DNA from 3 places in the Pseudomonas sp. MAFF 730105 genome. Region 3 is predicted to be linked to each of the others. Evidence: predicted binding sites of a transcription regulator. Region 3 holds the regulator's gene; each other region holds the start of a gene.

The links. The regulator sigma-54, encoded in region 3, starts transcription at its own class of promoters, with help from an activator protein. The targets are predictions, from matches to a motif close to ANTGGCATNNANNTTGCTNT.
Region 1: PCOSP_RS08425 (flagellar hook-length control protein FliK) is a predicted target of sigma-54. The motif match lies at 1,039-1,058, and genes of this name have one in related genera.
Region 2: flgB (flagellar basal body rod protein FlgB) is a predicted target of sigma-54. The motif match lies at 1,268-1,287, and genes of this name have one in related genera.

What each region holds. Positions count from the first base shown of each region.
Region 1 is NZ_AP018438.1:1,889,926-1,892,191, reverse strand. Features, by position in the region: gene PCOSP_RS08425 (flagellar hook-length control protein FliK) at 1-990, opposite strand, end outside; gene PCOSP_RS08420 (Hpt domain-containing protein) at 1,093-1,437, opposite strand; gene PCOSP_RS08415 (ATP-binding SpoIIE family protein phosphatase) at 1,469-2,266, opposite strand, start outside.
Region 2 is NZ_AP018438.1:5,083,659-5,085,924, forward strand. Features, by position in the region: gene flgD (flagellar hook assembly protein FlgD) at 1-357, opposite strand, end outside; gene flgC (flagellar basal body rod protein FlgC) at 373-816, opposite strand; gene flgB (flagellar basal body rod protein FlgB) at 820-1,227, opposite strand; gene cheR (protein-glutamate O-methyltransferase CheR) at 1,609-2,266, opposite strand, start outside.
Region 3 is NZ_AP018438.1:1,017,460-1,019,725, reverse strand. Features, by position in the region: gene PCOSP_RS04325 (RNA polymerase factor sigma-54) at 146-1,642, shown strand; gene hpf (ribosome hibernation-promoting factor, HPF/YfiA family) at 1,719-2,027, shown strand; gene ptsN (PTS IIA-like nitrogen regulatory protein PtsN) at 2,040-2,266, shown strand, end outside.

The DNA.
Region 1 (2,266 bases), 870 kb from region 3:
GAGATTGGCGCTCGACAGGTACATCACCCGGTTGACCACTTCTTCGGTCCAGCCACTCTGATTCATGGCGATGGGTTGGTTGACCGGCACCGCATTGGCGGTCTTGGGCGTAGCGGCCTGGGTGAGGGCCGCCAGGCGGTTGGCGAAATCATCCACGCGGGTGTCACTGGAAGCCGCGCCCAGATCCTTGAGCCCCTCGCCGATCAGACCACTGAATGCCTTTTCCCCACCCTGGCTGCCAGGGCCGGTACTGTTCTGGTCGGCTTGCACGGTGAGCATGCTCGCCATGCCGGCGGCGAACGTCTGGGCCGAGGTCGGCTCACCGTCGAGCGGAACCGGGGCAGTGGTCTTGGCCTGGCTGGTGGCGGAAACGTGGCCGCCCTGCTCCATCGCCAGTCGCAACGCCGGCATGGCGTCGAGCGGATCGGCCTCGGGGTCGAACTTCGGATCCGCCGGCGGCGCGGCCTGGGCTACCGGTGCCAGTGGCACGACCGGGGTCGCCACCGCAGCGACTACTTGCGGAACAGTCGCGGGGTCCACCACAGGGGTGGGCGCCACATCGACTTGAACCGCAGGCACAGCCGCGTCCGGCGGCACCATCGGGTCGACGACAGGATCGGCAGGGGTCGCGTCCGCTACCGGGGTCTCGGTTTCGCTGTCGGCATCGGCGTCCTTGTCTGCCGTGTCATCGGCCTTGACCGGCTTGTCGGCGGGCAAGGGTTTGCCGCTATCGGCAACGGTCGGCTCCGGGGCGGCAGCCGTTTCATCGCTGGCGTCCTTTTTGACGCTGCTGTCGGGCGTCTTGTCGCGCACCGGCTTCATCGCAGGCTCAGGGGCCGACGAGGATTTGACAGGGGCTTGCTGGGCGAAGACCTGCGCGAAGCTGGAGGCTCTATTACCAAGGTCCGGAGCCGCTGCCGGCGGATTGACGGCGGTCTGCGGCTTGGCCTGGGTAGTGGCCTGAAGCAGTGTATTGGGCGTAACGGGCATAAAAAGGTCTCCGCTGCACTGAAATCATAGGTACAGTCGAGACTGGACAATGCAAGGGGCGGGCCAACGTCTGGAAAGAGGCGATGCCTGGCAGGTCAACACTCAGCAGTGAAAGCCTTCGCGCTCTTCCCTGCAAAGATTTCGGACATGGGCAAATTCGCTGTCGATTTCGCTGACCAGTTTCTCGATGCCACCCAGGGAGGGCTGTTTGGCACGCTGTTCCAGCTCACCGCACAGTTCGGCCAGGCGGATGGCCCCCATGTTGCTGCTGCTGCCTTTGAAGCTGTGGGCGGTGGCGCTCAGTTTTTCGGCGTCGCGGGCCTCATGCAGCACACGCAGGCGCGCTTCGGAGTCGTTGAGAAACGTATCCAGCAGCTCCAGATACCCCTCCTCCATGACTTCTTTCAACGTGCTGAGCACGTCGCGGTCCAGATGAATCTCGTTCACTTGTTCGCTCCCTGATCAAGAGTGGCGCGGATTATGCCAGAGCCTCCCAGAAAAACTCCACGCGGACACTACGACCATCGTCTGACCAACAGGCCTGGTGACTCAACTGACGCACCAGGCTAACACCACGTCCCGACAACCGATCACGGTCCAGCGGCCGAGCCATGACACGGGCGACATCGAAGCCCTCACCGCTGTCTTCGACCTCGATCACCAGGCGACCACCATCGCCGTGAGGCGTGACATGCAAGTGTACCCGAATGTGACCGGCATCCAGTTCATCCAGCCGGGTGCTGCGCTCCATGTAATAGCGCGCAAAGCCCGACGCGTCGCGCTTGATGCTCGAATCGAGCCCCAGTACCCCATGCTCCAGGGCATTGGAATAGAGCTCCGAAAGTACGCTGTAAAGCGCGCCACTCTGAGCCCTGAGCCCATGCACTTCAAGCAGCAATTGCAGCAGGTACGGCATCGGGTTGAAGCGCTTGAGCGTCTGGGCCCGAAACTCGAAACTCACCGACCAGTCCAGCGGGCTGGACTGGCCGCTATCGGAATAGACAGGTGGCGGCGGGTTGAGTTGCGTCGGCGCGACCATCCGCACTTCGACCATGCTGAAATCGTCGCGGGCCTCCCCGCGAAAGTCCCGCAGGGCCTGCTGGATATCTTCGAAAAGACAATCGGGCTCGCGGTTGGCGGCAAACACCTGTTGCAAGCGCTCCACACCGAACAACTGGTCATCGTCATCGCTGGTGTCGATCACACCGTCGGACAACAGGAACACCCGGTCACCCACCGCCATGGGATGCACTTCGGTACGATCATCGAATAGTTG
Region 2 (2,266 bases), 2.6 Mb from region 3:
CTTGTCGCCAGGGGCAATGACTGAACGCCCCACCAGCGACGAGGCCTGCAAGGCCTGGGACGAGTTGTAGTTGCTGGCCAACCCGCTCACGGTATCGTTGAGGGTGGTGATGCCTTCCAGGCTGCTGAACTGGGCCAGCTGGGCAACGAACTCACCGTTGTCCTGCGGCGACAACGGGTCCTGGTTTTTCAGCTGGGTGACGAGCAGTTGCAGGAACGCATCCTTGCCCAGCTCCTTCTTGCCGGTCGCCGCACCTGTCAGCGAGCCCAGGCCGTCGGTGGTGGTGTTGGTCTTGACCGAGGAGTTGGCCAGAATCTCGTTGAGGCTCAAACCGCTGGTGGTGTTGGTAACGCTCATGTGACTCGCCCCTTATCACTGACCCAGGGTCAGGACCTTCTGCATCATGGTTTTGGCGGTGTTCATCATTTCGGCGTTGGTCTGGAACGAACGACTGGCGGAAATCATGTCGGCCATTTCTTCGACGACGTTGACGTTCGGGTAATAGACATAGCCCTTGGCGTCGGCAGCCGGATGGTTCGGCTCATAGCGCGCTTCGAGGTTGCTCTGGTCTTCGACCACGCCCATTACCTGCACGCCCTGCCCGGCCGCGTCCTGCTCCTGGAACAGCGAGCCGCTGCCATTCGACTGGCCACCTTGAAACATGGTGGCGAACACCGGGTGACGGGCGCGGTAGGTCTGGTCGATGCTCGACGAAACGGTCTCGGCGTTGGCGATGTTACTGGCGACAGTGTTCAGGCGAGTGGTCTGGGCACTCATGGCACTGCCGGCGATGTTGAATACGCTCGCAATCGACATGACTTACTCTCCGCGCAGGGCCGAGATCAGCCCTTTGAATTTGCTGTTGAGCAGGGTGAAGCTGGCCTGGAAGTTCACGGAGTTCTCCGCGTAGTTGGACTGTTCCAGTTGAGCGTCCACGGTGTTCTGGTCGATCGAAGGCTGCATCGGCGTGCGATACATCAGCGACTCGTCGCCGTTGCCCAAGCCTTCGGCCTCGATATGACGGCTGTTGGTCATGTTCAGGGCGAAGGAGCCGTTCTTGGTTTTCTCATTCTGCTCGGCGAGCACTTTGGAGAAGTCCAGGTCCCGCGCCTTGTAGTTCGGGGTGTCGGCGTTGGCGATGTTGTTGGCCAGAACTTCGGCACGCTGGGCGCGGAAGCTCAGGGCCTGTTCGTGGATACCGAGCGCTTTATCGAAGCTGATGCTCATGTCGGAAACCTTTGGGTGACCAGAATGTACGTACATGGACTTAGCAAGCGTCGTGCCACTTTCCAAAACCCCATAAACCGGGGCTTTGCGGGCATGGGCAAGGCGGCAATGCCAGAAAAGCGGCAACCGTTTTCCGCCGGCTGCCGCTTTTCTGCCGCTTTTTGAGTGACACTGGCAATTACAGTGGGACCGAGCTTTCGTGGGAGCCGAGCTTGCTCGCGATGAACGATGACGCGGTCGGGAGTTGAAACCGTGTTGCCTGCATCGCGAGCAAGCTCGGCCCCCACAGAAGCTCGCTCCACAGAGTGAGCGAAGCACTAATCAGCAGGCAAAAAAAACGGGAGCCTGTAGGGGCTCCCGCTTTTTGACGACCCGACTGCATCACTTCGCCTGGTAGATGATCCCCGGACTGCACTGGATCATCTGGTAATGATCCGGCAAGCCGTTCAGTGCTTCAGAGGCGCCTAGGAACAGGTAGCCGCCGGGCTTCAGAGTGCCGTGGATGCGCAACAGGATGTCCTTCTTCACTTCGGCGGAGAAGTAGATCAGCACGTTGCGGCAGAACACGATGTCGAACTTGCCCAGGCTGGCGTAGCTGTCCAGCAGGTTGAACGAGCGGAACTCCACCCGGCTCTTGATCGGTGCCTTGACCACCCAGCGCCCCGGCCCTTTCGGATCGAAGTAGCGTTGCAGGCGATCGGGCGACAGGCCGCGGCCGATAGCCAGGCTGTCGTACTCACCGGTCTTGCAGTTGTTGAGCATGGTTCCGGACAGGTCCGTGGCGACGATCTGCACGCCCCCCTTCAACTGGCCGATATTGGTCCGCTCGAACTCGTCGATGGACATCGACAGCGAATACGGTTCCTGACCCGACGAACAGGCGGCCGACCAGATCCGCAGGCGCTGGCCCGGACTGGCCTTGATGGCCGCCGGCAGCACTTTGTTCTTCAAGACTTCGAACGGATAGGTATCACGAAACCACAGGGTTTCATTGGTGGTCATCGCGTCCACCACCATTTCGCGCAAACCGCTGCGCGGC
Region 3 (2,266 bases):
ATCCCCTCATCGGGAAACTAATTGAGTACTCCCTCTAGGCAAACACTTCAGTTTCAGGCATATAATTTGCTTAAGGTTTGGCGCTTCGGCGCCCTTGTAGTGGATGGCGCATGTGCGCCGGCGAATAAGGTGTTAAGCCCCTGCCATGAAACCATCGCTAGTCTTGAGAATGGGCCAGCAGCTGACGATGACACCGCAGCTGCAACAGGCCATCCGCCTGCTCCAATTGTCGACCCTGGACCTGCAACAGGAAATCCAGGAGGCCCTGGAATCCAATCCGATGCTCGAACGCCAGGAAGAAGGCGACGACTTCGACAACACTGATCCGCTGGCCGACAACGTCGAGCAAAAATCCAATACCGAGATCCAGGAGCCGTCCTACCAGGAGGAAGCCGCCCCGACGGTGGATAACCTCGAGGATGGCGAGTGGAACGAACGCATCCCCAACGACCTGCCCGTGGACACGGCCTGGGAGGACGTCTACCAGACCAGCGCCAGCAGCCTGCCAAGCAGCGATGATGACGAGTGGGACTTCACCACCCGCACCTCTGCCGGCGAAAGCCTGCAAAGCCACCTGCTGTGGCAACTGAACCTCGCGCCGATGTCCGACACCGATCGCCTGATCGCCGTGACCCTGATCGACTGCATCAACAATCAGGGCTACCTGGACGAGACCCTCGAAGAAATTCTCGAAGCTTTCGATCCGGAGCTGGACATCGAGCTGGACGAGATCGAAGCTGTCCTGCATCGGATCCAACAATTCGAACCGGCCGGCATCGGCGCCCGCAACCTGGGTGAGTGCCTGCTGCTGCAACTGCGCCAGTTACCCGCCAAGACACCGTGGCTGGCCGAGGCCAAGCGACTGGTCACCGACTATATCGACCTGCTGGGCGGCCGCGACTACAGCCAGCTGATGCGGCGCATGAAGCTCAAGGAAGATGAGCTGCGCCAGGTGATCGAACTGGTCCAGAGCCTCAACCCACGCCCGGGCTCACAGATCGAGGCCACCGAGCCCGAATACGTGGTTCCCGATGTGATCGTGCGCAAGCACAACGATCGCTGGCTGGTGGAGCTGAACCAGGAATCGGTCCCCAAGCTACGGGTCAACGCCCAGTACGCTGGCTTTGTAAGACGCGCCGATACCAGCGCCGACAACACCTTCATGCGCAACCAGTTGCAGGAAGCCCGCTGGTTCATCAAGAGCCTGCAGAGCCGCAACGAAACCCTGATGAAGGTTGCAACCCAGATCGTCGAGCATCAACGCGGCTTCCTGGACTACGGCGACGAAGCGATGAAGCCGTTGGTCCTGCACGACATCGCCGAGGCGGTGGGCATGCACGAATCGACAATTTCCCGGGTGACCACGCAGAAATTCATGCATACCCCACGGGGTATCTACGAATTGAAATATTTTTTCTCCAGCCACGTCAGCACCTCCGAAGGCGGCGAATGCTCGTCCACAGCCATCCGCGCGATCATCAAGAAACTGGTGGCTGCGGAAAATCAGAAAAAGCCGTTGAGTGACAGCAAGATCGCTGGTTTACTGGAGGCACAAGGCATTCAGGTGGCCCGCCGTACCGTCGCCAAGTATCGCGAATCCCTCGGGATCGCGCCTTCGAGCGAACGCAAGCGGTTGATGTAACAGGCCACGCCACAGCGTTCCAGTGGCAGGCATTTCTGCCTGCCGCTTTATGCACTGGCAACGAAGGAGAAGCTGTATGCAAGTCAACATCAGTGGACACCAACTGGAAGTGACCGAACCCCTGCGTACCTACATCGGCGAAAAACTCGACCGATTGGAAAGGCATTTCGACAAGATCACCAATGTGCAGGTCACGATGAACGTCGAGAAGCTGCTGCAGAAAATCGAAGCCACGTTGCATATTCCCGGCGGAGAGGTGGTTGCCAATGCGGAGCACACAGACATGTATGCCGCGATTGACCTGCTGACCGACAAGCTGGATCGCCAACTCAAAAAGCATAAGGAAAAGACCCAAAGCCTCCTCCAGGGCGCTACCGGTCGTTAATCCCCCCAATCCATGATCCGACTAGAAACCATCCTGACCCCCGGCCGTTCCATGGTGAACGCGCCGGGCGGCAGTAAAAAGAAAGCCCTCGAACAAATTGCCAACCTGATCCACCGCGAAGTGCCGGATCTGGAAATGCAGGACGTCTTCGAGGCCCTGGTTGCCCGTGAAAAACTCGGTTCCACCGGTTTTGGCAACGGCATCGCCATTCCCCACTGCCGCCTCAAGGGATGCATCAC